3 regions of the Pseudoalteromonas sp. 1181_04 genome follow, and region 2 is predicted to be linked to each of the others. Evidence: predicted binding sites of a transcription regulator. Region 2 holds the regulator's gene; each other region holds the start of a gene.
The links. The regulator sigma-54, encoded in region 2, starts transcription at its own class of promoters, with help from an activator protein. The targets are predictions, from matches to a motif close to GTTGGCACGNNNNTNGNNT.
Positions count from the first base shown of each region.

Region 1: FW757_RS07560 (EF-hand domain-containing protein) is a predicted target of sigma-54. The motif match lies at 5,011-5,029, and genes of this name have one in related genera.
Region 3: FW757_RS19410 (flagellar basal body rod protein FlgF) is a predicted target of sigma-54. The motif match lies at 2,336-2,354, and genes of this name have one in related genera.

Region 1 covers NZ_VXCS01000007.1:109,894-120,239, reverse strand. The annotation lists gene FW757_RS07595 (hypothetical protein) at 1-600, opposite strand, end outside; gene FW757_RS07590 (Crp/Fnr family transcriptional regulator) at 956-1,612, opposite strand; gene FW757_RS07585 (YgjV family protein) at 1,881-2,108, shown strand; gene FW757_RS07580 (amidohydrolase) at 2,118-3,782, opposite strand; gene FW757_RS07575 (EF-hand domain-containing protein) at 3,903-4,139, opposite strand; gene FW757_RS07570 (EF-hand domain-containing protein) at 4,152-4,388, opposite strand; gene FW757_RS07565 (hypothetical protein) at 4,499-4,726, opposite strand; gene FW757_RS07560 (EF-hand domain-containing protein) at 4,749-4,976, opposite strand; gene FW757_RS07555 (sensor histidine kinase) at 5,292-6,761, shown strand; gene FW757_RS07550 (hypothetical protein) at 6,763-7,305, shown strand; gene FW757_RS07545 (sigma 54-interacting transcriptional regulator) at 7,308-8,657, shown strand; gene FW757_RS07540 (DUF1543 domain-containing protein) at 8,666-9,166, shown strand; gene FW757_RS07535 (hypothetical protein) at 9,195-9,428, opposite strand; gene FW757_RS07530 (hypothetical protein) at 9,479-9,637, opposite strand; gene pdsS (proteobacterial dedicated sortase system histidine kinase) at 9,740-10,346, opposite strand, start outside.
Region 2 covers NZ_VXCS01000035.1:17,177-27,522, reverse strand. The annotation lists gene FW757_RS21110 (KpsF/GutQ family sugar-phosphate isomerase) at 1-826, shown strand, start outside; gene kdsC (3-deoxy-manno-octulosonate-8-phosphatase KdsC) at 826-1,377, shown strand; gene lptC (LPS export ABC transporter periplasmic protein LptC) at 1,374-1,928, shown strand; gene lptA (lipopolysaccharide transport periplasmic protein LptA) at 1,918-2,451, shown strand; gene lptB (LPS export ABC transporter ATP-binding protein) at 2,448-3,173, shown strand; gene FW757_RS21085 (RNA polymerase factor sigma-54) at 3,240-4,736, shown strand; gene hpf (ribosome hibernation promoting factor) at 4,765-5,052, shown strand; gene ptsN (PTS IIA-like nitrogen regulatory protein PtsN) at 5,057-5,509, shown strand; gene rapZ (RNase adapter RapZ) at 5,530-6,372, shown strand; gene FW757_RS21065 (HPr family phosphocarrier protein) at 6,401-6,673, shown strand; gene mgtE (magnesium transporter) at 6,797-8,155, shown strand; gene FW757_RS21055 (hypothetical protein) at 9,247-9,381, opposite strand; gene FW757_RS21050 (YqaE/Pmp3 family membrane protein) at 9,440-9,598, opposite strand; gene FW757_RS21045 (BON domain-containing protein) at 9,663-10,226, opposite strand.
Region 3 covers NZ_VXCS01000027.1:46,738-57,083, forward strand. The annotation lists gene FW757_RS19395 (flagellar basal body P-ring protein FlgI) at 1-11, opposite strand, end outside; gene flgH (flagellar basal body L-ring protein FlgH) at 23-706, opposite strand; gene flgG (flagellar basal-body rod protein FlgG) at 725-1,513, opposite strand; gene FW757_RS19410 (flagellar basal body rod protein FlgF) at 1,535-2,299, opposite strand; gene flgE (flagellar hook protein FlgE) at 2,459-3,814, opposite strand; gene FW757_RS19420 (flagellar hook assembly protein FlgD) at 3,871-4,563, opposite strand; gene flgC (flagellar basal body rod protein FlgC) at 4,578-5,009, opposite strand; gene flgB (flagellar basal body rod protein FlgB) at 5,012-5,422, opposite strand; gene FW757_RS19435 (CheR family methyltransferase) at 5,622-6,452, opposite strand; gene FW757_RS19440 (chemotaxis protein) at 6,473-7,405, opposite strand; gene flgA (flagellar basal body P-ring formation chaperone FlgA) at 7,547-8,254, shown strand; gene flgM (flagellar biosynthesis anti-sigma factor FlgM) at 8,333-8,647, shown strand; gene flgN (flagellar protein FlgN) at 8,640-9,071, shown strand; gene FW757_RS19460 (beta strand repeat-containing protein) at 9,194-10,346, opposite strand, start outside.

The DNA of each region.
Region 1 (10,346 bases), on a different contig from region 2:
TGTTTTATCGCCAGAAATTGATAACCCTGAAGCTGGGTCATACGACACAGTGGTATTTTCACCTTCAGGTACTAATGCAGTTAATTCTTTGGTGTCAGCAACAATCGCTACATCAGAATCTGCAAGTGTACGTGGTGTTAAACGAACTTCTTGTGCTACAACGTTATCAGTTGGTGATAACGTTAAAGTACCAGAGTTGTTTAAATATCCAGCAGCAGAAATAACATAGTCATAGCTAACACCATCAGCTGGGATAGAGTCTACTGTGTATGCAAACGAACTAGCTGTTGATGATTTGTCGGTATCAGCTAAAGCGTTGCCTGCAGCTGTTAAAAGGCCGTCTTCAGAAGAAGTAAAGCTAATCGTTGCTGTAACCGTATCAGCTAAAGCAGCACCCTTTACATCTACGATATTAACAGTAACTGAACCTGCTTGAGCTTCAATTGCTACTGGTGGTACAGCAACATCAACGGTTGGTTCAGGTGGAACTGGTGGCTTTACATAATCATTGTTGTCGTTATCGCTAAAACAGCCACTTAAAGTTGCTGTCAGACCAAGTGCAAGAGCTAGCTTGGTGAGCTTGAATTTATTATTTCCCATAATCGTTACCTTTCTTTCCTTTCTCTTTAAAGTAAACAGACTTAATTGCAGTTCTATAAATGTACCGAAGCGCGCACCAGGTCAGGCTTGCACCTATAATACAATAATTTGTTCATCAAGGATAAGCGCACATTATATATACGTCAAGTGAACATTATATATACTTTTATTAATTAAATAAGAAAATTGTTACCCTGTTATGTAATAAATCTCTTATTTAATTTTTACGGATTTAGCGCAGCTTCGTTATTAGCTTACTATGCTAAAGTAGTAGGCTGCGGTTGTAAATGTAAATAGTTGCATTTTAGGCAGTTAAACGTTGTTTTTTTCGGCTGAATTTTAATGTGAGTCAACTTCATAGCTGCGAAAAACTATCCACGTAATCGCTAAGTTTATCTAAATCAACCGCTTTGAGTCCATCATTTGAGCGTGCGACTAAACCTCTTTCCACCAGTTCCGATACTACGCGGCGATAGGCTCGCTCTGTGGTGGCAAAACGCTCAGCTTCAGCATTTACCGTTGGGTATGCGCGCAGCAGGGTGGGGTTATTATTTTCGGCACGTAATAAACAGTCTTTGGCGATATTGTAACCCAATGGCAACAATAGTTTATCTAAATTAATTTTTTGGTTTTCTTGAAACTTAGCGGCAATAGTTTGTGCTGTGTATAAACTCAGCTCTGGCTTTTCAAGTAACAGGGCACGCCAGTGCTTTAGTTCTATTAGGTTGTAGCTAACGTCACTGAAGCAGGTAACTGTATAAATGCAGGGGTTATTGTTTAGCGCTTCAATTTCACCAATTAAGGTGTTGTTGCAATCAAGTTGGCCCAGCAGTAAGCGGCGGCCATTACCGACATCATAACTAAACGATACGGTGCCGCTTCTGACTAACACTAATTTTGTAAGAGGTTGATCTTGGTGGATCAGTACTTCTTTTTTAGATTGTTGATAACGGCTGCCAGCAAAGGTTAGTAGCTGGTCGACGAGATAACTAGAAAAATGATATTGAAACATCAACAATGCCCTTCGGACAATTGTCCTATTTATTACATCTTAATGACGTTAGCATTAAGATTCTAAGAATTTACGCTAACTTACTAGCTTAGTTAACTCGGTTAATTAAGCTTAATACCTGATATCCCGTGTAATGATTATTAAAGTGTGCTTTTAGCAGCTTTGGGTTTTTAGTAAGTTAGCTTTTTTATACTATTGCTATATTGTGGAATAACTTTGCCTAAACTACAACATTTGCAATGCTAACCTAAAGTACCGGAGAGAACAAATGAGTTGGGAATATTTGGGGTATTTTGCCTCAGCTTTACTTATTGCCTCTTTAACTATGAGTGATGTGAGCAAACTTCGTTGGTTTAACCTTGCCGGTTGTATTGCTTTCACAGCCTACGGTATTGCGATTGCTGCATGGCCTGTGGCTATCACTAATGGTTTGCTAACCTTCGTAAATATTTATCATTTAATTAAGCTCAAACGTCAACAACAAAAACCGCAATAATAGCGTGGTTTATTGCGCCTTACTCTGGTTATCAATTTGCGCTTTTTGGTAGCGTAATTCACCGCCAATCCATGTTTGATTTACGACAATGGTAAAAATTTCTTGTACTGGCACTTTAAAATAGTCTTTGTCGATTAAAATAAAGTCAGCCCACTTTCCTTGCTCTAAACTACCTAATTTAAATTCTTGATGTGCGGCATACGCAGCACCTAACGTGAATGCTCTGAGTGCATCTTCTCTGCTCAGTGCTTCAGTGACTCGCCAGCCATTAGCGGGTAATTGATTGTGATCTTGGCGAGTAATTGCTGAATACAAACCGTCAAAGGGGTTGGCCAGTTCAACTGGATAATCTGAGCCTGCAGCTACTACTGAGCCTTGCTTTAAAAACGTTTGCCATGCATATGCACCTTGTAATTGTGTATCGCTAAGGCGCTGCTCTGCCATATGCATATCAGAAGTTGCATGCACCGGTTGCATTGATGGAATGATTTTAAGTGCTTTGAAGCGAGGAATATCTGCTGGATCAACTATCTGTGCGTGCTCTATACGGTTACGTAGTAAAATCCCGCCGGTTTTTTTAAATACATTTTGATAGGCATCTAACACAATATGATTTGCTTTATCACCGATGGCATGGGTATTGGCGCTAAAACCATGGTTAAAGCTCAATGTGTACAGCTGTTCTAATTTTTGTTGAGTTTCGAGCATTAAACCTTGGTGATTCTTTCTATCTGCATAATCGGCCAGTAGTGCGGCGCCACGGCTTCCTAACGCACCATCAGCATATATTTTTACACTACGAATAGACATGAAATCGTTAAGATCTTTATAGCGACCGGCTCTGAGCATATCTTCAAGGGACGGATCTGTTGCACTTAGCATTGCAACAATGCGCAGCGGTAAGGTGCCTTGTTCAGCTCTTTGCTTGTAAACTTGCCATGTTTGTTTATCAATCCCAGCATCGTGGGTTGAGGTTATACCTAAGCTGAGCAGATGTTGACCAGCTTGATTTAAGGCATTATTTACGTCTTGATCAGATGGCGTAGGAATATGTGCAGTAATTAAACTTTCGGCCTTATCGACAAAAATACCGCTAGGTTGACCTGCTTGGTTGCGAATAATTTCACCACCTGCTGGTGACTGTACTGTGGGTGTTAATTTGGCTAACTCCATCGCTTTGCTATTAACCCAAATCGCGTGGCTATCGACACGAGAAAGCACCACCGGAACATCTTTGACAACTTTATCTAAGTCAGCAGCAGTAGGAAATTGCTTATTAGGCCACAGTTCTTGATTCCAACCGCGGCCAATAATCCAGCCCCGGTTATTTTTAGCAAATACAGCAAGCTTTTTTTGTATTTCTGCAATCGACGTACTGCCACGTAAATCGAGTTGCGCTAAATTATTACCAAGTCCAATCACATGACCGTGGGCGTCAATTAAACCAGGTAATAAGGTTTGTTGCTCGGCATCAAATACTGCAGCATTAGGGAAACTCGCTTTTAGTTTATCGTCTCCTACTTTTACTACTTTGCCATCTTTAATAACCAGTGTAGAAAATTGCTGTAATTGGCCACTGTAAGTTGGAGTGTAACCATTAGCATTGTAGATCACCGTGGTATCAGCTAGCACAGGTAAAGATAAAGTGATTAAACAGGCGAGTAAGCATTTCATTGTTAGAATTCTTTTTCTGCTTTTGTTAGTTAAACAGTAACAGAGAATACTGAGTCTGCAAATTAAATATAATAAATTATTTATCGTTGTGCATTTCAACTATGCTGATGAATTAGCTATTCATTTATTTGCATATAGAGTAAATTCAGACAGTGATAATCTACCATCTTTATCGCGGTCATAGTTTTTAAAACGAGACCACAGGGCAGGATCTTTTGCTGACTCTGAACGCGTGATAAGACCGTCGTTATCGCGGTCTAAGTTTTTGAATTGTTCTGCTATATTATCAGTTGTTGCAAAACTGCAACAGCTACTGACAAATAACAAACTTAGTCCCAGTTGTGTACAAAATTTCATTGGGGAAACTCGTTAATCTAGATTATTAGTTAAAAAACGCTTAAATTCAGATAGGGAAATTTTATTGTCTTGGTTTTTGTCCCAACGTTTAAAGTTACTCAACAATTGTGGTTGTGGTTCAAGCTCATTATGCGTTAAATAGCCATCTTTATTGCTATCTAAATGATCAAAACGTTGTTTTACATCCAGTGCCATTGCGCTAAAACTAGTGGCTAGCGACACACTTAATATTATTAATATGCTTTTCATTATTTACATCCTACCAACAAAAAGAATAAAGCATTTGCCATAATTTAAATCCCAACATTAAATCCGTTTACACATTCCCTCCGGGATTATGGCAAATACTTTAAAGCCTTTTAAAATTTAAACTTTGCGAACTCTTGCTCAGATAATTGCTCGTCGTTATTATCATCAAGATCAGTAAACTGCTTTAATAGCGTGTTGTTTTGCTTGGCTTCAAGTAATGAAATTTGTCCGTCAGAGTCGGTATCTAATTGCGCAAACTTAACATTTAATTGTGATGCTAAAACAGTGGCGCTAATGACTAAAAACATCAGTGAAAAAGCGGCGATAAGTTGTTTCATAGCAGTGTTTCCTTTGGGAAATTTATTGCAAAAATTGTTTAAACTCAGCAAATGAAATTTGACCATTTTGATCTTTGTCAATTTGCTCAAAACTTTCGTGTAATACCGCATCTTCAGATGCTTCTGCTTCACTCAATGTGCCATTACTGTCTTTATCAAGTTCTGCGAAGGTGGCCTCGACATCAATGGCAAAGCTGTTAAAGCTAAGCAGTAGGCTGATGCATAAGCACAGCGGTGTTAATATTTTCATATTATTTCCTTATAAACAGTCGTTGATACGGATATTACAAGAACGATGCCAATTTTTTTATTGTATAAATATCAGTGGCTTAATGTTTTGGCATGATCATGAGTGGGAAAAAATGACCGGGCAATGTGTCTTTTTTGCAACAACTTTTAACGGGTATTCATTAAGTTTTTAAAAAACAGTTGGTTAAGTTGTTTCAATTTAGCGTCAGTCGCTTTATATAGCGCTACACAGTTCGCCTTATTCATTATTCTTATTGATTCAGCTAGTGTATAAGTAACACCTTCCATAATCAGACTTTTAACTAAAGGAGTGGCGATAGTGGCCTCATTCGCTAAAAAGTACAGTGCATTACTTAGTTGGCGACCCAATTTAATAGGCCAGTTTTTGTTTAGTACTTTGTTATCGCTGCTGCCATTATCACTGGTAGTGATTGTATTTTTAAATGCGCTGAATAAACAGCTAGCAGTAACTCAGCAAATCGTCAGTGAAAATTATCAAATTACCAAGTCATTTAATAACCTTAAGCAAGACCTCAATAGCTTAGAGCGCGCAACGCGACAAAACTGGGTGCTGAAAAGCGAATCACTCGATGAATTGATTGTTGATAAGTGGCAATCATCACTACAAAGCATTGATGAACTAACTTTTATAAGTTCTACGGGGGAGTATATTAAGCAATGGCAGCAACTCGCACAGGTATTGCAATTAGCGCATACTCAACTCGTTACTGAAGGACAACAAGATGCGCAATTGTTTATTCCTGTGAGTGAATTAATTGCGCGTCAAACGGTGTGGCTAAGAGATCAAAATGAGCTGCAAATAACTAAAAATCAGCAACAGTTAAAAGCTTTGCAAAGCTCATTTATCAATTGGTTAATAGCACTTATCCCATTAACTTTACTAGTAGGTGGTGGTTTTTTATGGCGTATAAGTGGTCGCTTAAAAGGATTAACGTCGGTTATTGATAAGCTTGGGCAAGGTCATTGGCAACAAAAAATAGCTGTACAAGGCTCTGCTGAGTTGGTTGAACTAGGAAATAAATTACAATGGGTGCAAGAGCAGTTGCATCAATTAGAGCAACAAAAAGATACTTTTTTACGCCATGTTACCCATGAATTGAAAACTCCATTAGCGTCAATGGTTGAGGGTACTGACTTACTCGCCGATGAAATCGTTGGGCCAATTAACAAAGAGCAGCAAGCGGTGTTGGCGTTAATTACCCAGAGCATGGTGCGTTTGCGCGCTATGATCGATAGTTTACTTAGTTACAATGCGATTCGCAGCAGCAAAGAAGATTTAAGTGAGCTGGAATTCTCGCAATTAATAACCAAGATAAACAGCCATTTTGAACATCGTTTAGTGGCGCGTAAGCAAAGCTTATGTTGGCATTGTGAGTTACCCGAGCAACCACTGGAAATTGCTGCAGAGCTTGTTGAAATGATCTTAATTCAGTTGATCTCTAATGGCTTAAAGTTTTCACCAGCAGGACAGGCGGTCAATATTGCTCTGTCATTAGCTGGTCGTACTTTGACTATGAGCGTGAGCGATCAAGGCACCGGTATTAAAGAGCAAGAGAAATCACATATATTCAGTGCCTTTTATCAAGGTAAGAATGCTAAAGATGTAACCGCTCAAGGTAGTGGCTTAGGGCTTACCATTGTAAAGGAGTCTGTTGAGCAATTGATGGGTACTTTACACGTTGAGCATAATGAACCACAAGGCTGTCGTTTTATAATTCAAATCCCAATCATCCCTCCAACCAATAAAAACCAAGGAGTTAATTAGCATGGGCGTGCGTTTAAATGCCATTTTAGTGGTTTGCATCACAACCTTAGGGCTCGCAGGGTGTGAGTTAACTGAGCAGCCAGTAAATAAAAGCAACCCTGAAGCTGAACAAGCGGGTAAGGTGACTACACCACAAGGGGATAGTTTACCAAACCCGAAACCTAGGCCGAAAACCGATCCTATGTATGCACCTGCCGAAACGGTTATTGGTTGGCATGCAAAGTCGTGCGGTGGTTTTCAAGTGGCAGCGAGTAAAACGGTTTATATTGGTGCTAAAGAGCTTCAGAATTATTTTGATTTTAGTTGTAAAAATAATGTATTAGCACCGGAAAAAGTATTAACGCAGCTGCTAAAACTGGATCAAGCTTATTATTGGCCAGATGATATAAAACAGTATTTATGGCTGCAAAAACAACAAATAAAACAGCAGATCAACGCTAAAGAACAGCAGCAAGCGCTGAATAATAAAATGCAAGAAACCCTGTCATCACTGGCAGCCATCGAGCAGCAACTATTACTACGCGAAGAAACTAAGGAGCAGTAATTATGTCAACAGAGCAAAACCAAGGCGCGCGAATTTTACTGGTCGATGATGATGCAAGTTTATTAAAACTATTGGCTATTCGCATAGAATCTAAAGGCTATCAAGTGACTACCTGCGAAAGCGGTATCGCTGCGCTACAGTTATTAAAAAATAATGTGTTTGATGCTGTGGTTACAGACTTACGCATGGATGAAATGGATGGTATGGCATTACACCGTCAGTTACAAAATCGCTACCCAGCGCTGCCAGTGTTGATGATGACAGCTCATGGGTCTATTCCTGATGCTGTTGAAGCGACGAAGCAAGGTATTTTTGCCTTTATTACTAAACCGGTAGATAAAGATGAGTTATTTGATAGTTTAGCAAAAGCGATTGAAATTCATGGTCTCAGTGCCGATGAAAGTGCATCAAACAGCAATATCGTGACCCGCAGTGGTGCTATGCTGCATTTACTTGAGCAAGTTAAATTATTAGGTCCGACTCAGGTCAATGTGCTGATCTCGGGGGCCAGTGGTACAGGTAAAGAGTTACTAGCTAATGCTATTCATCAACATAGCCATGTTAGTGAAGGTCCGTTTGTCGCAATAAACTGTGGTGCGGTACCGGGTGAATTACTCGAATCAGAACTATTCGGTCACAAAAAAGGGGCTTTTACGGGCGCGATTAAAGACCACCAAGGGTTATTTCAGCAAGCGCAAGGCGGTACTTTATTTTTAGATGAAATTGGTGATATGCCACTTAATTTACAAGTTAAGTTACTGCGCGTATTACAAGAAAAAACTATTCGCCCTGTGGGCTTTGAAGAAGAAATTCCAATTGATGTGCGGATTGTATCAGCAACTCATAAAAACTTGCCTGATGCGATTGCTAATCAGCAATTTCGCGAAGATTTATACTATCGCTTAAATGTTGTGAATCTTAAATTGCCACCACTGTGTGAGCGCAGAGAAGACGTTAGTTTATTAGCGCAGTATTTTAGCGCTACCATTGCTAAACGTATGGATCAAAAAGAAAAGCGTTTCGCCAATGATGCAATGCATGCATTAGTACGTCACGATTGGCCGGGTAATATTCGCCAGTTACAAAATGTAGTAGAGCAGGTTGTCGCACTTACCCCAGGTGAAGTAATATCAGCACAGCTGGTTGAAAGTGCGCTTAATAGTAATACCAACAATGTTGAGCCGCTTTCACTTAACGATGCTAAAAAAGAATTTGAGCGTGATTATGTGATTAATGCTTTAAAGATGGCTGGCGGTAACGTGGCTGAAGGGGCAAAACTAGCTAAGCGAAATCGCTCAGATTTTTATAAATTGATTAAAAAACACAACATTGACGTTGATACTATTTGTTAGGAGAGAAAATGCAGTTATTTATGGTGTATTTAGGTGGGCGTATTCAGGGCTGCCATATTGAAATGCATGATGTTCGTTTTGTTGTTGGGGAATCGATAGAACAAACTTACTCAAAATTAAAAGCGCAGTGGGTCGGTGATAAAAGTAGCGTGCACATGGACAGCTATATGGCGGTAAATCACATTGATGGCTTTGCAGTAACCGTGGTTGATGAACCCTTGGCCCAATCGCAGCAGTTATACTTTGTAAATTTAGGAGCGTATCGTGCTGATAGGTTAGCTGAGCAGCATGACTTTGCGTTATATGTAGCTAGTAGTAGCGACGAAGCTAAACAAAGAGCAAAAGAGGATTTACTAGCAGGTTTAAGTCATATTCATAAAGATGACTTACATGATGTAGATGATTGCTTTGCAATTGACTTGCTCGACAGTCAATTACATATCAAGCTAACCCCGAGTGAGCAATCTCAAGCGATTAAGCCCGATTGGTTTGGTTACCATATATTATAAATAATCAAGAGAGTGTGTGGTGCAAGCGTTAGCCGTTATCACTTTGTTCTGCACGCTCTTTGTCTTCACTGTTACTGGCAATTTTAAAAGCGATAATCACTAAGCCAAACATAGCAAAAGGTAACGCAGCAAGCATATACTCGGTAACATTGCTATCTTGGAAGCTGGCTTGTAGTAAAAAATGCCCAGCAATACACAGTAAAATAACAATCAGTAAGATCGGTAATAAAATAAGTTCTTTTTTAGCAGAATGAGTTTTCATTATTAGGCAGTACTTTTACAAGGTGCGCCATTGTAATGAGCAAACCGCTTTTAGGTCAAACAACTAGGCTGATAAATTACTTTTGATTGCGTTATGTCATGTTTTTCAGTATCAGAGTTAGGTTCGCTACTGTTTAACTCATCACTATCTTCATAGCTGTATAAATCAAAAATAAAATCAATTTCTTCACGTTTCAGTATCGCTTGCATATTGCCTCCTATCTTATCAACTTAGTTAAGTAGTAAGCATATGTCTGCGCGACTGAATTGTAAGTGAACATTAACCGTACAAAATGTGTATAAATGTAATCCTTAATTATTATTAATAGGCAGTCGAACGGTAAAAGTCACACCATCAGCTTGTTGATTATTAGCCGCGCTAACTGTGCCTTTATGGTATTCACACACTAAACGTACTATATAAAGCCCTAAACCCAAGTGTGGTTGCTGCTGCAGTTGTTGACTACGTACCGACACCATTGAATCAAAAATATGCTCTGTTAATCCCTCGGGTAAAAGTGGACCTAGATTACTGACACATAGCAGGGCTTCATTATCATGTTGATCAAGGCTGACACTTATAGCGCTATCTTCAACACTAAACTCTAAGGCATTATTGATTAGTTTATCTAGCAACTGAGCAATAAACTCAGGCGCGCCGTTAAGTAGTAATGGTTGCGGACAAATATTAAGGCTAAATTGTTGCTGTGCATAGGTTAGCTGGTAGCCTTGCATACAACCATTGATCACATTTCGCAAATCAAACGGTTCAGCTTCAGCGCTTTGAATACTTTGCTCAAGGCGAGTTGCTTCGCTCATGGTGGTGATTATTTTACCTAAACGCTCGACTCCTTCACTGGCACGATCAAGGTATTTTTGGCTCAGCTCACTTTGTGGCTGCATTTGTAAGTTTTCAAGG
Region 2 (10,346 bases):
CGGTATGGGGAAATCTGGGCATATTGGTAATAAAATTGCTGCAACACTGGCAAGCACTGGCACGCCTGCGTTTTTTGTCCACCCGGGTGAAGCCAGTCATGGTGATTTAGGGATGATCACTCGTGATGACGTGGTTATGCTTATTTCTAACTCAGGCGAAACCAGCGAAGTACTGAATATTATTCCGGTTATTAAACGTATTGGCGCAAAAATGATCGCCATGACAGGTAACCCTGAATCATCAATGGCAAATTGGGCTGATGCACATGTATGCATCAAAGTAAGTCAAGAGGCCTGCCCATTAGGACTCGCTCCGACTGCAAGCACGACTGCAACACTTGCGATGGGTGATGCAATAGCCGTTGCTCTGCTAGAAACCCGTGGCTTTACCGCCGATGACTTTGCGCTATCGCATCCTGGTGGTAGCTTAGGCAAACGTTTACTATTGTGTTTAAAAGATATTATGCACAGTGGCCCAGCAACGCCTATGATCAATGATAAGCAATGTATCAAAGATGCATTAATCGAAATGTCGGCAAAAGGCTTAGGTATGACAGCTATTGTTGATGACACAGGGCAACTTGCGGGGCTTTTTACTGATGGTGATTTACGCCGAATTTTAGAGCAACGAATAGATATTCACAGTACTTTGATAAGCACTGTCATGACCCGCTCTTGCACTACTGCAACCGCTGATATGCTTGCCGCCGAGGCACTCAATATCATGGAGAATAAGCGTATCAATGGCTTAATTGTAGTTGATGATAAACACCACCCTATTGGTGCTCTTAATATGCAAGATTTGCTCAAAGCAGGAGTTTTATAATGCAGTTTGCTGACTTATATCAGCCTCTTTCAGATGATGCTCGCGAGCGAGCACAAAAAATCAAACTCCTGATCTGTGATATCGATGGGGTGTTTTCAGATGGTCGTATTTATCTTGGTAACCAAGGTGAAGAACTCAAAGCGTTTAATACTAAAGATGGCTTTGGTATCAAAGCACTGATCAATAGCGGTTTTGAAGTTGCCGTGATCACCGGCCGTCATTCACAGATAGTTCAGCAACGGATGACTAGCCTGACAGTACCGCATATTTACCAAGGCCAAGAAAACAAGTTGCAAGCTTATCAACAGCTCAAGGATAAATTGCAGTTAAGCGATGAACAAATCGCTTACATAGGCGATGACGGACCTGACTTGCCGGTAATGGAATTGGTTGGTTTTGCGGTGGCAGTAAATGATGCGCATCCACTAATCAAACGCATTTCACATTATACAACCATGCTACCTGGTGGCTTTGGGGCGGTGCGTGAACTCACTGATTTATTAATGCTCGAAAATGGTAAATCATTAACCAGCGAAGGCACGAGCTCATGAATAGTGCGCGTTTAATATTATGCGTATTATTTGTCGGCTGCATGGTATGGCTGTGGTATCCGTATTTTTATCAAAGTACCGCCATAAAACAACACCAAGAAGATATAATAGCAAAACCTGATTATACTGCGGTGGCATTAAAACAAACCGCATTTGATGAACAAGGTAAAATTAGCCACAAAGTAACAGCTGCAAAAATGGAACTCTACCAACAGTTAGGGTTCACTTACTTTGAACAACCTATTTTTACGCTCTATAATCAACAGCAAACGTGGCAAATTAATGCCGATGAAGCCACCTTATATGAAAATCATCAATTAATTTTAGAAGGTAATGTGGTTGCTAAAAACCTGACCAATAATGCCATGATTGAACATATAAACGCAGATAATATTCAGGTTGATATTGAACTACAAACCATGAGTTCAGAACAACCAGTTGAATTAATCGGACCAAATTTAAAAATCACTGGGCGCGGTCTCCATGCCGACTTAAAAGCCGAAGTGGTAGAACTAATTAACCATACGCGAACCATATATTATGACCAATAAATTTGCTCACTTGCTTGTTATACCAAGCTTATTCATTGCTTTTGCAAGCTTTGCTGAAAATACGACACCACCTGCAGATCAAGTCTCTATCAGTGCTGACACGCAGCTTGCCCAACTGAAAGACAATATCGGTATTTTTGAAAAAAATGTTGAAATCATTCATGGTAACCGCCGTATCAAAGCGGATCGACTTGAAGTCCATAAGCGCGAAGATTTAGGCGATAACAAACAACTACTTGTCGCAACTGGCAGTCCGGCTTACTTTGAAGAAAAACAAACTGATGGCACAGTAATGAGTGCCAGTGCTGATGAAGTCCGTTACGATGTCGCTAAGCGCTATTTAACCTTGGTTGGCAATGCACAAGTCACTCAGGCAGGTCAAAAAATCAATGCCAAAAGCATTACCTATGATATGGACCAGCAACTGATCAGTGCTGAAAAAGGCGCAAGCTCAAGCGATCGTGTGCACACCATTTTGGTACCAGTAGACAGTAAAAAAGACAAATCTAAAGGGCAGCCATGAGTACATTAAAAGCTGAATTTCTAGCAAAAAGCTATAAAGGTCGCCAAGTTGTAAAAAGCGTGGGTTTAGAAGTTAGCGCAGGCAGCATTGTTGGCTTATTGGGTCCTAATGGCGCTGGTAAAACCACCACCTTTTATATGATTGTGGGTTTAGTTCCAAGCGACAAAGGTAAAATCAGTATTGATGATAATGACATCACCTTACTGCCAATGCACAGTCGCGCACGGTTAGGGATTGGCTACCTGCCACAAGAATCATCCATCTTCCGTAAATTAACTGTTTATCAAAACCTGATGGCTATTTTAGAAACTCGTAAAGAGCTGAATAAACAAGCCAGAGAAGAAGCGCTCGACAGCTTACTTGATGAGTTTAGCATTCAACATATCCGCGACAGCCAAGGTATGGCATTATCTGGCGGTGAACGTCGTCGAGTTGAAATTGCACGCGCTTTAGCCGCAAACCCAAAATTTATCTTACTTGATGAGCCTTTTGCTGGCGTTGATCCTATTTCAGTGTTAGATATAAAGAAGATTATTGAACACCTTAAAAACCGTGGTATTGGCGTGCTTATTACCGACCACAATGTACGAGAAACCCTTGATGTTTGTGAAAAAGCCTACATAGTTTCTCATGGGGAGTTAATTGCATCAGGTACCCCTGAGCATGTACTCGCCGACCAAACAGTCCGCGATGTTTACCTGGGCGAGCAATTTAGGCTATAAAGCCACGCTCGGCTAAGTATCTGCTAGACTTAACGATGATAACAATAAAAGGATTGTTAGAGATACATGAGGCAATCACTCCAGCTGCGCATGGGCCAGCAACTTACAATGACACCACAGCTGCAACAAGCAATTCGCTTATTGCAACTCAGTACATTGGATCTCCAGCAAGAAATTCAAGAAGCGCTCGACAGCAATCCATTGTTAGAGCTAGAAGAACATGAATACTCAGACGACACGGCTGGTAAAAACGAACAAAAACAAGATAACGATGACTTAACCGTTAGCGCATCAGCGGACGACAAGCCCAGCGAATATGAACAAGAAAGTAGCGAAGCATTAAGTAAAGAGACCTTAAGTGACGAAATGGCTATGGACGTCACCTGGGACGAATACATGAGTGCTGCGCCAAATACGTCATCTGGGCCAATGCCTGAAGATGAGTCAATTTATCAAGGTGCCTCAACTGAAACCCTGCACGAATATCTGATGTGGCAATTACAGCTCACACCTTTTAGTCCAACCGATGAAGCTATTGCCATTGCGATTGTTGAAGCTGTTGACGATTCAGGTATTTTAACCTTGAGCTGCGAAGACATCGCAGAGAGCTTAAATCAAGGTAATAACGAAGAAGAAATCGAACTAGACGAAGTGCAAGCAGTGTTAAAACGCATTCAGTTATTTGACCCTGTTGGTATTGCTGCGCGCAGCCTACAAGAATGTTTATGTATTCAATTAAATCAATTTGATCCTGCAACTCCTTGGATTAGCGAGACTAAAATGATTTTAACTGATCATATCGATTTATTAGCTAGTCGTGACTATCGCACTTTGATGAAAAAGACTAAGCTTAAAGAAGATGAGCTGAAAGAAGTAATGACATTGATCCACAGCCTTAACCCAAAGCCTGCGGATACCATAGTACGCGAAGAATCAGAGTATGTTATTCCTGATGTTTCGGTGAAAAAAATTAAAGGTCGCTGGGTGGTTGAACTTAATCCAGACAGCATGCCAAAAATTAGAGTGAACAGCCAATATGCGGCAATGTCACGCTCAGTAAAATCAAGCACTGACAGCCAATTTATACGTTCGCATTTGCAAGAAGCTAAATGGTTTATTAAAAGCCTAGAAAGTCGTAACGAGACGTTACTCAAAGTAACCAACTGCATTGTTAAACAGCAGCAAGGATTCTTTGAGCATGGCCCTGAGGCCATGCGCCCTATGGTACTAAACGACGTTGCCGAAATGGTTGAGATGCACGAATCAACAATTTCTCGTGTAACCACCCAAAAATACATGCATACCCCTCGTGGTATATTTGAGTTAAAATATTTTTTCTCGAGCCATGTAAGTACTGAGAACGGCGGCGAATGCTCATCGACAGCCATTCGAGCATTGATCAGAAAATTGATCAGTGCAGAAAACTCAGCGAAACCATTGAGTGATAGTAAGATTGCAGATATATTGGCAGAGCAAGGTATCAAAGTAGCTAGACGGACTATTGCAAAATACCGCGAGTCGCTGGCTATTCCACCGTCAAATCAACGTAAAAGTTTGATTTAAGGCGTAAAATCACAAGAGGAAAATGCTTATGCAACTAAATTTAACTGGTCGTCATGTAGAAATTACTGATTCATTAAGAGACTATGTAAACAATAAGTTTGCCAAGCTTGAAAGGCATTTTGATCATATCAATAATGTCCATGTCATTCTTGATGTAGAAAAGCTAAGCCAAAAAGCAGAAGCCACATTACATGTCAGTGGCGCTGAATTATTTGCCTCAACTGAGCACCAAGACATGTATGCAGCCATTGACGGACTAATCGACAAACTTGACCGTCAGGTAATTAAACACAAAGAGAAGCACGCTCGACACTAACACTATGAAATTAAGCTCACTTATTTGCCAGGACTGCAGTAAAGCTGCGGTCCTTTTTAATAGCAAAAAACGGATCATTGAATTTATCAGCCAATTGGCTCATGAACAACTTCCTCAGCTATCACAACAAGAAATCCTCAACGCACTACTGTCGAGAGAAAAACTAGGTAGTACGGGTATTGGTCGTGGTATTGCTATTCCTCATGGCCGTATGAGTGGTGTTGAAAACCCGCTAGCAATAATTATAGTGAGTGAATCACCGATTGATTTTGATGCGATAGATAATCGCCCAGTTGATATATTTGTAGCTCTCATCGTGCCAGATGGTGATAGCCAACTTCATTTGAAGACGTTAGCCACAATTGCTGATAAACTCAACGACAAAGATTTTTGTAAACAACTACGTAGCGCAAAAACAGACCAAGATTTGTATCACGTAATTGCTGCGCAATCGTAGCCAAATGAAGGAGAATTTACATGGAGTTAATCATCATCAGTGGGCGTTCTGGCTCAGGTAAATCTGTTGCTCTGCGTGTAGTAGAAGATCTTGGCTATTATTGTGTAGATAATATTCCGGTAAACTTATTACCTTCATTAGTGCGCAGTGTCTCTGATAATTATGACAAAATTGCCGTCAGTATTGATGTCCGTAATTTACCGAAAGAGCAGGAAGAATTTAACGATATTCTTGAATACTTGCCTGGTTTTGCAAATCCGACGCTATTTTATTTAGACAGTGATGATCAAACCCTGATCAAACGTTTTTCTGAAACTCGCCGCTTACACCCATTATCTTTGGACTCTTTGCCACTGGATTTAGCTATCAAGCAAGAAAAAGTATTACTTGATGTATTAACTACTCGCGCTGACTTTATACTTGATACCACTGATCTGAGTGTCCACCAGCTTGCAGAGTCAATCCGTGAAAAGATTTTAGGGAAAAAAGATAAAAAACTAATCATTACCTTTGAATCATTTGGTTTTAAATATGGTATCCCAAAAGAAGCTGATTATGTTTTTGATGCACGCTTTTTACCAAACCCACATTGGGAGCCTGAGCTTAAGCCACTTACAGGCCTTGATCAGCCAGTAAAAGATTATTTAGCCAGCCATAGTATCGTACAAAAATTCACTTGGCAGATCCAAACCTTTGTACAAACTTGGTTACCGCATTTGGAGCGTAATAACCGCAGTTACTTAACAATTGCTATTGGTTGCACCGGTGGTCAACATCGCTCAGTTTATCTAGCGCAAACTATAGGTGAAAGCTTCTCGATGAGCCACAGCAATGTGAAAATTCGCCATCGTGAACAAGAATAACAACTCACGTTTACAGTAAGGAATGTTGATGCGTTTAGAAGATACATTTTTAATAAAAAACAAACTCGGTTTACATGCTCGCGCAGCCAGCGTATTAGCGCAATTAGCTGTGCAGTTTGATGCCAGCATCACACTTCATCAAGATGACAAACAAGCCGCAGGCGATAGCGTACTCGGCTTAATGCTATTAGAAAGTAGCCAAGGCAAAGAAGTTAAAGTTGTATGTGAAGGCCCGGACGCTGAACCTGCTCTTGCAGCAATTGGCGAGTTGATTGCACAACGCTTTAACGAACAAGAATAGCTCGTAGTCAGTACCACTAAATTGCGTTAAACTAAATAAAGTCGTTAATTAAACAGACCAAGCGCGTTAATTACCGACAACTGTTACCCTACCTATCAAGCGTATTAATTTTTAAGGACGCCAATGCCAGAAGCTTTTGAACAAGATTACCCACTACAACAACTAAAACAAGTGACCAAGTCACTTAACAGTGGTCAATTTGTTCAAGTAAGGCGTATGTTGGCAAAAACAGCTCCGTGTGACACCGCATTATTACTCGAGTCATCCCCACATAAAATTCGTACCTTGCTATGGCAACTGGTTGATCCAGATGTACAAGGTGACGTACTCGAAGAACTCTCAGAAGATGTTCGTTTAGGGATCATTGCCCAAATGGAGCCGAAGCACATCGCTGCGGCAACTGAGGACATGAGCCACGATGATCTAGGGGAAGTACTACGTAGCCTACCTGATACCGTCTACAAAGACGTTGTTAGTGCCATGGACAGCCAAGATCGAGAACGTGCAACTCAAGCACTCTCTTATCAAGAGCGCTCTGCTGGCGCGCTGATGAACACCGATACAGTCACCATCCGTCCAGATGTCACTATCGACGTAGTACTGCGCTACTTACGTTTACGTGGTGAGCTACCAGAAGGTACCGATGATCTTTATGTTGTTGATAAACATAACTGCTTTATTGGTGCCATGTCGTTAACGACCTTGTTGACTAACTCGCCAGATAAAATTATTCGTGACTTAATGGATGAAGATTGTGAATCTATCCTCATTTCGATGGATGAAACCGATGTAGCACAACTGTTTGAACGTCATAACTGGATATCAGCACCAGTGGTTGATGATAATGACCATCTACTTGGCCGTATCACCATCGATGATATCGTTGACGTTATCCGTGAAGACGCCGAACATAGCTTATTAAGCCTAGCTGGTCTTGATGATGAAGAAGATACCTTTGCCCCAGTGTTAAAAAGTTCGAAAAAGCGCTCAATTTGGCTTGGCGTTAACTTATTAACCGCGCTACTTGCTGCGATTGTGGCAAGCTTCTTTGAAAACACTTTAGCAATTTTACCTATTCTAGCGGTACTCAACGGTATAGTGCCATCCATGGGTGGTGTTGCGGGCAGCCAAACATTAACCCTCGTAATACGTGGTATTGCAGTGGGTCATATCAACCAAACTAACCAACGCTTTTTACTGATCAAAGAGCTTGCAATCGGCGCAATAAACGGGATTGTTTGGTCCATTTTAATTGCCGGTGTTGTCGCTATTTGGCAATGGGACTTTAAGCTTGGCGGCGTACTCGCCTTTGCCATGTTTATGAACTTAGTAGCCGCAGGTATCGCCGGTGCCAGTATTCCGCTACTATTGAAAAAAATGAAAATTGACCCTGCATTAGCTGGCAGCGTAGTACTGACAACCGTAACCGATATTGTAGGGATCTTCGCCTTCCTAGGCACCGCCACATGGTTGTTGGTGTAGTTAAAAATTAGTTAAAGGTTAAACCCATCGTAGGCGCGAGTTTATCTCGCGCATCTCTTAGCGTTACATCAACCTCATCCGCCAACTTAGGCAATGGCTTTAGCCATGAATGTTATCAACCGCGCGGCATAAAGCACCGCCTACGATAAACCCAAAACTTTAACACCCGTAGGCGTTAAGCTTGCTGACGCACAAACTCCGAGCCACATTTAAAACGCGGTGGCAAGCCACTCGCCTACAAGTGATTAAACACCGAGATAAACGTTAACACCCGTAGGCGTTGAGCTTGCTGACGCACAAACTCCGAGCCACATTTAAAACGCAGTGGCAAGTCACTCGCCTACAAGTAATTAACTAAACATCAAAGTAAATTTAACACCGAGATAAACTTTAACACCGTAGGCGTTGAGCTTGCTGACGCACAAACTCCGAGCCACATTTAAAACGCGGTGGCCAGCCACACGCCTACAAGTGATTAATTAGACATCATAGTAAATTTTAACACCGTAGGCGTTAAGCTTGCTGACGCACAAACTCCGAGCCACATTTAAAACGCGGTGGCAAGCCACTCGCCTACAAGTGATTTAACACCGAGATAAACGTTAAAACCCGTAGGCGTTGAGCTTGCTGACGCACAAACTCCGAGCCACATTTAAAACGCAGTGGCAAGTCACTCGCCTACAAGTGATTTAACACCGAGATAAACTTTAACACCCGTAGGCGTTAAGCTTGCTGACGCACAAACTCCGAGCCACATTTAAAACGCAGTGGCAAGTCACTCGCCTACAAGTGATTTAACACCGAGATAAACTTTAACACCGTAGGCGTTAAGCTTGCTGACGCACAAACTCCGAGCCACATTTAAAACGCAGTGGCAAGTCACTCGCCTACAAGTGATTTAACACCGAGATAAACTTTAACACCCGTAGGCGTTAAGCTTGCTGACGCAAAAACACCTATGACTATAATAAAATGAGAGGTTAAACATTCTTGGGGAAGGTTATAAGTGGATGTTCTTAATGAAAATAACAACATACACTTATAATTTTGGTATATAACATCCTAGCAAAATCCTTCTAATATCTACTTATTTAAAGCCCATTCCTTGCTGCTTTTACTTCGCTCCTTGATGCGCTATTCATTAGTTCCTTCCATTGCTGTGCCGTCCAAAGTGGCTTTGCGCTTTTTACGATCCCTTGTTGGTTTTTCCTTAATACGTTATCCATAATGTTACTCCTTGCCATCTATTGGCTGTTCATCCTTGTTATATTTCACACTGTGACTCTAACGACGTCCGATTATATAAATTGCATGTATCAGACCAGGAATATACCCTAGTAATGTTAACAAAATATTAATCCAAAACTGAGCACCTAAACCAACTTGTAAAAATACACCAAGTGGTGGAATAAGTACTGAAAATATAATTCGTATTAAATCCATGACTCTCACTCCCTGAAATTTATATAAGAAAGCCCAGCATAACTGGGCATTCGTGGCTTATAGATTATTCAGCTACAATAGTTAAGTTATCAACTACATCGCGAACATCTTCGGCATTCTTAGCAATTTTCACCGCTAGCTGTTTTTCAGCATCCGAACCAACAGTACCATTTAGCGTTACCACACCTTTATCGGTATCTACGTCAATATCCGTACCGCCTACTTCAGAATTAAACAAATAGCGTGTTGTAATAACGGTAGTAATTTTAGCATCCGTTAAATCACTTTCTGTGCTATCTGATTTCATCTTCTTGCTTTTTGTGTCCGTGTTTTTAACGACCGTTAGCTCGTTATCAACATCAGTTACACCATCTAGACTTAAGATAAGCTCTTCCGCTAGCTCTTTATCAAGCTCACTTTCAACTTTACCAGTTAGTACAACCTTGCCATTTTTTACATCAGTGTTAATGTCAAAGTTGTTTAAGTTAGTGTTCATTAACAGAACCGTTTCTGCCTTACCATCAATCCAAGCATCTTTACTTTCATTTTCCCAGCTGTTTGCTTGCGCACCCATAGCGGTTGTACCAAGAACTAACGCTGCAATAATAGATTTGTTAAATGTTTTCATAATCTTTCTCCTTTTGATTAAAGACAATATGATTAATGCGAACATCAAGCCAACTTTTAAAGCACTTAAAATCAATAACTTAAGCTTTATTTGATATAGCGCTAGCTTTAGTCTTGGTAA
Region 3 (10,346 bases), on a different contig from region 2:
AAGCTATTCATATCAACATCCTTTAAAAAGGGAACAGAGAGCTAGTGAAGAATCGAGTTAACCATCCTGCCGTTTGAGTCTCTTGCATTTGCCCTTTACCAGAATACTGAATACGCGCATTTGCGATTCTGTTAGAGGTCACAGTATTATCTGCAGTAACATCTTGCGGGCGAACAAGACCTTCCAAACGAATAAATTCTTCGCCGGAGTTTAAAGTCAGCCATTTTTCACCACGGATCACTAAATTACCATTAGGTAATACCCGCATAACATTTACGGAAATATCACCAAATAAACTATTAGATTGATTTGACTTAGTATCACCTTTGAATTTAGCACCGCTGCCCACACCAAACTGAATACTATCGCCACCAATATTAACCGGTAGTCCGCCTAATCCAATGACAGGATCTAAGCTGGCATCACTTTGTTTATCCGTTTCAGTTTTAGCTGCTTTAGATGATTGCGTCGATTCTTGCAGTTTAACTGTAATAATATCTCCGGTGCGTAACGCTTTTTTATCTGAATATAAATCGTTTGATAAATTGCTATCAAACAATGAGCCTGTCGGCACAACTTGCTCTGCAGCAGGCTCTGGGTACATAGGAGCATAGTATGGATCATCTTGAACCACGCTGTGGTTTTGAGTCGTCATACAACCACTCAATATAAATGCACCCGTTAAGACTATAGATAAATTACGCATAACTTTGCTCCGAATTAGTTAAAGTTGCTGACTGATGTAACTCATCATTTCGTCAACCGCTGAAATCACCTTTGAATTCATTTCATAGATACGTTGAGTTTCAATTAGGTTAACTAACTCTTCGGTTACATTTACGTTAGAGGTTTCAAGTGCGCCTTGGACAACAGTGCCTAATCCTTCTAGACCAGGGTTACCTTGTACAGGTGCGCCACTGACGGCCGTTTCGGTATATAAATTTTGGCCTACAGGCTCTAGACCTGATGGATTGATAAAGTCACTGATCGTTAACTGACCAATCACCACATTCTCAGGTTGTCCTTCTATTTTCACAGACACCTCACCATCTTGTGATACGGTAATTGACTTCGCATCATCAGGTACATTCATTTCTGGCTGCACAGGAAAACCTGCACCAGCAGTAACAATACGACCATCCTCATCCGTGGTAAATTGACCATTTCGAGAATAGGCGATATTGCCATCGGGCTGTAAAACTTCAAAAAAACCTGGCCCTGATATCATCCAATCCAATGAGTTTTCAGTGGTTAACATGTTACCTTGAGAAAAGTTCTTCTGATTAGCAACTACTTTGGTACCAGCACCAAGCATCAGACCAGAAGGCATCTCTGTATCTTGTGATGAACGCCCCCCTGGCTGATTAATATTTTGATAAAGCAAATCTTCAAATACAGCACGACTTTTCTTATAACCAACAGTACTGGCATTGGCTAAATTATTTGAGATAACCGAAATATCGGTTTGTTGAGCATCAAGCCCCGTTTTACTTATCCACAATGCAGGATTCATATTAATGTCCTCTCAATAAAGTTAAACAATACGCAGCAATTGAGTTTGACGTTCGTCAATTTCTTCAGCCGTTTTCATTAACTTAACTTGTAATTCAAATTGGCGTTGATGGCTTATCATATCCACCATCTCATGTACCGGATTCACATTTGACATTTCCAAAGTGCCACTCATTACTTTCACATCATTAGAGATGTCACAAAATCCACATATACCATTTTCCAGTAATTCGGGTTTTGGTCGAAATAAGCCATCATTGCCTTTTTCAAGCTCAGAATTATTTGCCTTAATTACCTTCAAACGGTCAACAACTTCTAAAAAGTTAGCCGGCGCACCTTGCGGGCGAACTTGGATTGAACCATCGTCACTAAATTCGACTTTCTCCACTGGCAATGGCAAAATAATCGGTCCACCTTCGCCAATAACTTGACGCCCGTGACTGGTGATCAAAGCGCCATCAGGGGTGATATTCAACGTGCCAACTTTAGTATATGCCTCATTCCCTGAAGCATCTTGCACTGTAAGCCACCCTTTATCGCTCATAGCAATATCAAGATCACGTCCAGTTTCAACAATACCGCCGGAAGTCATATTAGAGCCTGGCCGTTCCTGCATAGTAAAAACACGTGTCGGTAAGCCTTCACCAAAAGCTTGCATTGAGCGCGCTTGCGCGAAGTCAGCTTTAAAGCCTGTGGTATTGGCATTTGCTAAATTATTTGCTTTAAGCTCTAGGCCCCGCAAACTTTGCTTAGCTCCAGACGCTGCAATGTAGACCATCTTGTCCATAACATCGACTCACGTTAAAAATCTATAACATGACAAATGCAAGATAAGTGCCACAATAAAATGACGTAATAAATTACAAAATATAATCAAGCACAAATAAAAAAGGCTGCTAATAAATAGCAGCCTAGGTGTCGGATTGTAAAAAATATTAAAACGAGATTAACGGATCTGCAAAATAGCTTGCTGTAGTGTTGAATTCACTTCGAGTGCACGCGAGTTAGCTTGGAAGTTACGCTGTGCGCTGATCAAATCAACAAGCTCATTGGTTAAGTTCACGTTTGATTGCTCTAATGCTGATGAGCTAATCTTACCAAATGCGCCTGAATTTGCTTCACCCGCTACAGGGTCACCTGAAGTTAAACTTTTCTTCCATGACGTATTGCCTACTTGTTGTAACCCCTGTGAATTGGGAAAACGGACTAACGCAACTTGACCTAGGTAGTTAGAGTCACCATTACTATAAGAAGCAACAATTTTTCCATCAACACCAATGTCTATATTTGCCAACCGTCCCACAGCAGCACCATCTTGAGATAATACTTTATTTTCAAACTTGCCTGCATGCTGGGTCGGGATTTTTGCAGAGGTACCTGCTTCATCACGCCAGTTGATAGTTACATTATTAGGAAAGCTAGCACCATTGCTTAAAAACCCTGTCAAATTAGTGCTATCTAACACAACAGGGTTAAATGTATTGCCTGTATTTGCGGTACCATTGGTGTTAAGTGGTAAGCCGTTCGCATCAAACTGAAATGTTGAAATTGGATTAAATGGTCCAGTAGCGCCTTGCGAGCTTCCATCAGGATTGAATGCTTGACCGTCTAACGTGGCATAGGTTTGCCACTCATTAGCATTACCTGTAACAGCTGCATCCGTTTTCACAAAAAACAATTGCATAGTATGCGGCTCACCTAGCGAATCATAAACATTGGTTGAGGTAGAGTGAGTATATGACCCTGATTGAGTTGGATCAAATGGTGTAATAGTCGGTGTATCTTTGGTCGAATCCAATCGAAATGACGAATATACACTTGAGGTAGCCCGCGGGGAACCTGATGAATCAGGAATTTGAATCGCCCCAGAGGAGGTTAAACTTACTGATGTTGCATCTCCACTAATTTCATCAACAGGAAAGCCTTGTAAGTAATTACCTTGTGCGTCAACGATAAAGTTATCTTTATCTAATTTAAACGCCCCTGCACGAGTGAATGTTTTATCTTGTGAGCCTAACTCATTGCTAAGAGCAAAGTATCCTTCACCTCCTATAGCAAGATCGAGTGAATTTTTAGTGCCTAATGTTGAACCTTGATGAAACTGCTGTGCTACAGATGCTGTTTGTACACCATCACCATTTTTAGTTTTACCCGAAGAAAAAACTGATGATGAATAAACATCGGCAAACTCAGCTCTCGATTCTTTAAAACCGTAGGTATTTACATTAGCGATGTTATTAGCAGTAACATCCAAATCTTTTTGTGCGGCAGCAATGCCAGTTAATGCAATATTAAAACTCATAATTCACCTCTAACCTATAAAATTTAGCCAATAGGCTAAAAAATAAATAAAATTTATCACGCAATTTCTGCGACATCAGACAGCTTAACTGCCCCTTCTTTAGTGTTAATAATAATACCGTTAGCGCCATTAATATTGACGCTATCAATATTTTTATAAGAGGCCATGGGTAAACTAGTAAATTCTTCGCCCATGCTGCCCTCTGCTTTGATATTGTATTCTCCTGGCGGAAGGCTCTCACCGGCTTCATTTTTTCCATCCCAGTTAAAACGTAAGCCACCAGCAGGTTTATCACCTAACTCAATTACTCTCACTAGTTGTCCGGAAGCATCTGTAATACTGAGCCTTAAATCTTTAACGGGACTTTCAACAGCAATCATGCCCGAGACATCACCACTGCTGTTAAGATCTAATGTATCTGATTCAACTAAAGCTTTTTTGCCTACCAGAGTTGATGCTTGCAACGCTGAATTAGAGGTCATTGAAGCAGCCAAAGACTCAAACTTTGAATTTAAATTTGAGATACCTTCTGCCATGGTAAAGTTCGTCATTTGTGCAATCATTTGGTCGTTGTCCGCAGGTTTACTGGGATCTTGAAACGACAGTTGCTGCGTTAATAATGAAAAGAAATCCTCTTGCGTTAATGCATCACTTTTCTTTTCACCAGTCTTTTCGTCAGCCTCTTGTTTACTCGGCCAACGAAGCGAATCTATATAGCTTGATGATGCAGTATTTATGTCGTTACTCATAATCTAACCCTCAATTACCGCTGCCCAAGCAACAGTGTTTTACTTAACATTTGCTTCGCTGCATCAGCAACTTGCACATTGGTTTGATAAGAGCGTGAGGCGGAAATCATATTAGCCATTTCTTCAACGACATTAACGTTAGGTTTGTAGATATAACCATTTTCATCCGCACTGGGGTGATTTGGGTTATATTCAATTTGCAGTGGTTTATTACTCTCTACAATGCCTAGTACTTTAACGCCAACAGACGATCCCTGCGTATTACCAGTTGATTCTGATGCTTTCATCAGTTCAGCTGCAAAAACAGGGTGACGCGCCCGGTAAGTTTTGTCTTGGCTTGAGCTAATGCTATTGGCATTGGAAATATTACTTGCGGTGGTGTTCAAACGCACATTTTGCGCACTCATACCACTACCTGAAATATCAAAAACGTTATATAAACTCATGCTTAGGCTCCTTGACTACCGAGGGCTTTTTTAAGGCCTTTAATTTTACTACTCATAAATTGCAGGCTTGCCTGATACTCTAATGAGTTCTTTGTATACAAGTTTCGTTCCACTTGTATATCAACCGAGTTACCATCACCTGTATCTGCTTGATTTGGCGAACGAAACATTTCACTATTACCGATATAACGACTACCACCTGCAATGTGATTCGGGTTAGTTGTTACCATGTTATTGCCGCCTTGCTGGTGGCTTTTTGCCGCTTTCAATGCTGAGGCAAAGTCGATATCCTTCGCTTTATAGCCCGGCGTATCAGCATTAGCGATATTGGTTGCTAATAACTCAGCACGTTGCGAACGGATCAACATTGCATGAGGATGAACCCCAAATGCTTTATCAAAACTGATAGCCATAACCATCTCCAAAAAATTGACTTAAGATGATTAATGCAAAAGGTGAGCCAACTAGGTTAGTGTTTTATGATGTGTTTAATTTTTGATTTAAAAAGAAAAACGATGTGGAGGCACATCGTTTTATCGTATTCTAGATTCGGCTTTACTACCGATGAGACTTGAGTTACTTGCGTTTTAGCGCGTTATTTACGCTGGTAAGTTATTTCTTTTGATAAATAATACCAGGATTACAGCGTACCATATCAAACTCGTTACTTAACCCTGACATAGACTCTGAAGCACCTAAAAATAAATACCCCTTAGGGTTAAGTGCTTGAGCAAACTGAGCAATAATTTTGGCTTTCACCTCAGGTGCAAAATAAATCAGCACATTACGGCAAAAAATAATATCAAATTTGCCCATTAGTGCGTATGAATCTAATAAATTAAGGTGTCGAAAACTCACTAATTTTTTTATTGAGTCGTTAACTTGCGCCATCCCATTGCCGCTATCTTTGAAGAACTTCTTCCTGCGCTCTACCGACAGCCCTCTAGCTAAAGCAAGAGAGTCATATTCTGCATGTTTACACATATCTAACATAGTATTAGAAATATCGGTGCCGATGATCTGCGCGCCCATTTTTAATACACCCGGCTGCTTAGCTTGAAACTCAGCGACCGACATGGCAATAGAATATGGCTCTTGTCCTGAGGAACTTGCCGCTGACCAAATTTTCAACGGTCGACGCAACTCTTTATGCTCTGGGAATAACTTACTTTGTAATAGTTCAAACGGGTATTGATCCCGAAACCATAAAGTTTCATTGGTCGTCATAGCATCAACAACTGCGGCACGTAACTGCCGCTCATGCGGACTCAGTGTTTTACTGACCAATTGTGACAATGACTCAACATTGAAACGAACCATTAGCGGAGCAAGCCTGCTTTTGACTAAATAAAGCTTATTATCACCCAAAACAATGCCACATTGTTGCTCTAAAAAAGAACGAAACTGATCGTACTCACTTTGTTGTAAATGCTTATTTTCCAAAGTAACACCGCCTTTTCAAATTAGTCACAATGAACCCATTTTTTCACTGCTGTAGCTAACTCATCCGGATTGAACTTAGCAATAAAGTCATCAGCCCCCACTTTTTCAATCATCGCTTGATTGAACACACCACTGAGTGATGTATGCAGAATAACATGTAATGGGGCTAACTTTGGATCTGCTTTTATTTCAGCCGTGAGGGTATAACCGTCCATTTCTGGCATTTCAACATCAGAGATCAATAAACCAACTCGCTCGGTAATATCATGCTTACAGTCAAGTGCAGCAATTTCCCGGAGGCGAATTAATGCTTCTTTCCCGTTTTTAGCAAGCTCAGTCTGCACGCCTAACGGCTCTAGAGCACGTTTGACTTGATTACGAGCAACGGCAGAGTCATCGGCAATAAATACGATGCGCTCACCTAAGTCTTTTTGAATTTCACCATCATTAGCTATTGCTGCACTGACTTCAGTATTTACCGGGCAAATTTCATTTAATATTTTTTCTACATCAAGAATTTCGACTAACTCATTTTCAATTTCTGTCACTGCTGTTAAATACGAATATCTGCCAGCCCCAGACGGTGGCGGCATTATTTTTTCCCAATTCATATTTACAATTCGCTCAACGCCGCCAACCAAAAAACCTTGTACGGAGCGGTTATATTCAGCAATGATAATAAAACTATCTTTAATATTCTCGATCGCAGGGCCACCTACAGCCATTGATAAATCAATAACAGAAATAGTTTGCCCACGTATATGTGCGACACCTCTTACATAGGCATTCGACTTCGGCATGTTTGTTAAAGGAGGGCATTGCAGTACTTCTCTCACTTTAAACACATTAATACCAAAGCGCTGCCGCCCTCTTAGCTTGAATAATAATAATTCAAGACGGTTTTGCCCAACCAATTGAGTACGTTGGTTAACTGAGTCTAAAATGCCTGCCATTTCAATCTCCTGAAGAAAGCGAATAAGAACGGAACAATAATTGCTTTCTTTCTGTAAAGCTACATAACTACACGGGAGCGTCTGTTTATTGACGCTAAATATTTATACCCTGTTTTCAACCATAAGCATAGTCGAAACATTATGAGTTTGTTAAAAAAAAGCCGAAGATACAGTGTTTTTTATTTTCTTGCTAGCTTATGCCTAGTTACTCCACTGTATGCACAAACATATAGCAAAGAACAATTGCAAGAACTTGCTGTATCCCATGTCTATGATCAATTAGACCCTAATACCGCCGATGATAAGGAACTCAATGCTCTAACATTGGATAGTCGGATACCTGATCGTGGCTGCAACAGCGACCTTGCATTTAATATTCCTACTGAGCCGCCATTTAATCGCCAAATAACCGTACAAATAAAATGTGATGACCTCAATGGTTGGAGCCAATATGTTCATGTACGTATGATTGAACTCACCCCTGTGATTATAGCCACTGAAAATTTAAGTCGCGGGGAGGTTATTGAAGCTCATCATTTACGTTTGATTATGAAACCAAAACATTTCGTAAGAGCGCAGTATTTACAAAATCAAGAGCTGCTGATTGGTAGCCGCAGCAAACGTAATATCCGCAGTGGTTACCCTGTTGCATTAAATCAAATCTGTATGGTCTGCAAAGGCGATAATGTCACTATTTTTGCAATAATTCGAGGATTGAAAATAAAAACTTCCGGTTTAGCCCTAGAAGATGGTACTTTAGGAGAGCAGGTAAAGGTTAAAAATGCAAAGTCAGGGAAAGTTTTAAATGCCCGCGTTGATGGTGTTGAGTCTGTGCAGGTAATTATTTAAATTTTCGTATTTGTGCTAAAGTTTCTAACATGGTTGCCGATAACAAGGCATGTGTTGGATAATGTATAGGTTAAAATCATGGTAAGCCAAGTAAATAAAGGTCAGCAACAGGCTAATGTGTTGACCAATGCTAAACAGCAAAAAATTGATTTACAAAATAATAATGCTAATACTGCGCAAGCAACTACGCCAAAAGCGACAGCTGACTCAGTAAGCTTAACGCCACAAGCGCAACAATTAAAATCTTTGCAAGATAAAGCACAGCAATCTTCTGGTTTTGATAGCAACAAAGTGGCTGAGCTAAAAAAAGCAATTACTGAAGGTAAATATCAAATCGATGCTGAAAAGCTAGCTAAAAATATCGCTGCATTTGAGTTTGATGTGTATGGCTGATCACACCAGTTTGATCAGTTCTAAACTTGTTATGCAGCTAAATTGCTTAACATCCCTTGCTGATATCTTAGAAGATGAATTAACCGCTATAGCCTCCCGTCGTGGCGAGGGCCTTAAAGATATCGCGAAACAAAAACTTACCTTTTTAAGTCAAATTCAAACGTTAGATAAAGAACTCAAAGCCTTATTTGCAGGTAATGACGTTGAATCTGACGAAGTAACAAGCTTAACGAGTGATGTGCATAAGCTATTAGAGTCATGTAAAAAGAAGAATGACGTTAATGCTCATGCAGCCCACCATGCACAATTAACAGTAAAACAATTAAAAGACATTTTGATTGGTGTGCCAACCTCTACAACATATGACCAAGATGGTAGTGTTGTCCATGGTAACAGTAAGATCGTCCATAACTTAAAAGCATAATTTGACTCCTACTTTTAGTTTTACAAAATTCCCTTTATTATTTTTCTTTCCCTATTTAAAATTATCTCGAAAGTGATTAAGCGCGGGACAACCCGCGCCTTATATCTTTTGCTTAACAATAATTAACTATCAATTTGATTATTGCCGCTTTCGATTAATTTCTTAATCATTTCCTCTGATTGATTTTGCACATCAAGAGCAGGCTCCGCAGTAGCTTTCTGCTGTGCTGTAAACACCAGACTATTACTCTCACTCACAGGATCGAGTGCGAGCAAGTTATTTTGTTCACTCTCTGCAAGAAGATCTGCAACTGTTAATTGACTCAGTTGTGGTGTTAATTCAGATACCGGAGCAACACTGCTAATTTTACTTAAATCAATATTATCATCGTTTGATGATAATAATTCAGTACTATTATCACTGCCACTGAATTCAGCGCTAGGTTCAACACCTGCAGAACTAACATCCACTCCATTTATCTCAAGGTCCTGACCATTAATATCAACCACTCTTATATTACCGATTGAATCTGTAATGCTAAAGCGAGCATCGCTTAAGCCTGCGCCAAGTAAATCGGCCAAATTTACATCAACAATGCCGATATTCCATGTGCCATTATTTACAACAGCCCCACCATCACTTAATAAGGTGATCCCGAGTGCCAGCGCATTATCAAGCCTTACAATAGCTCCATCTTCAGCATCAGTTTCACCATCAAAACCTGTCACAACTAGGCCTAACAATATACTATTTGTATCTATGTTCGTAAGTGATGGCGGGATAGTATCTATCTCAAGACCTGTCATCGCAGAGGTAGCAGTGGTATTCCCAGCAATATCTGACACTGTTGCACTGACGGTATAACTGCCATCAAGCAGAATATCGTTTGGTGAAATACTCCAACTACCATCGCCTTGCGTAGTAGTTGTTACTGATGTTTGCGCTATACCATTATCAAATATCAGCGTGACTGTGCGCCCTGCTTCACTCGATGTGCCGCTGATTTCAGGTGTCGCATCATTGGTTAATATCAGCCCACTCGTAATGGCAATAGTCGGAGCAACCGTGTCAATAACACCTGATTCTTGTACCGTGGTGGCATTACCGTATTCATCCTGCACGGTCACATCCACAGTATAACTACCCGCTGCAAGTGCTGTATTTGGTTCAATTAACCAATTACCGTTACTCGCAGTTGTGGTTGTAACCGTTTGCGTGTTACCTGCCGCATCAGTAAACAATACAGTAACTTGGCTATTTCCAGGTGCACCAGTT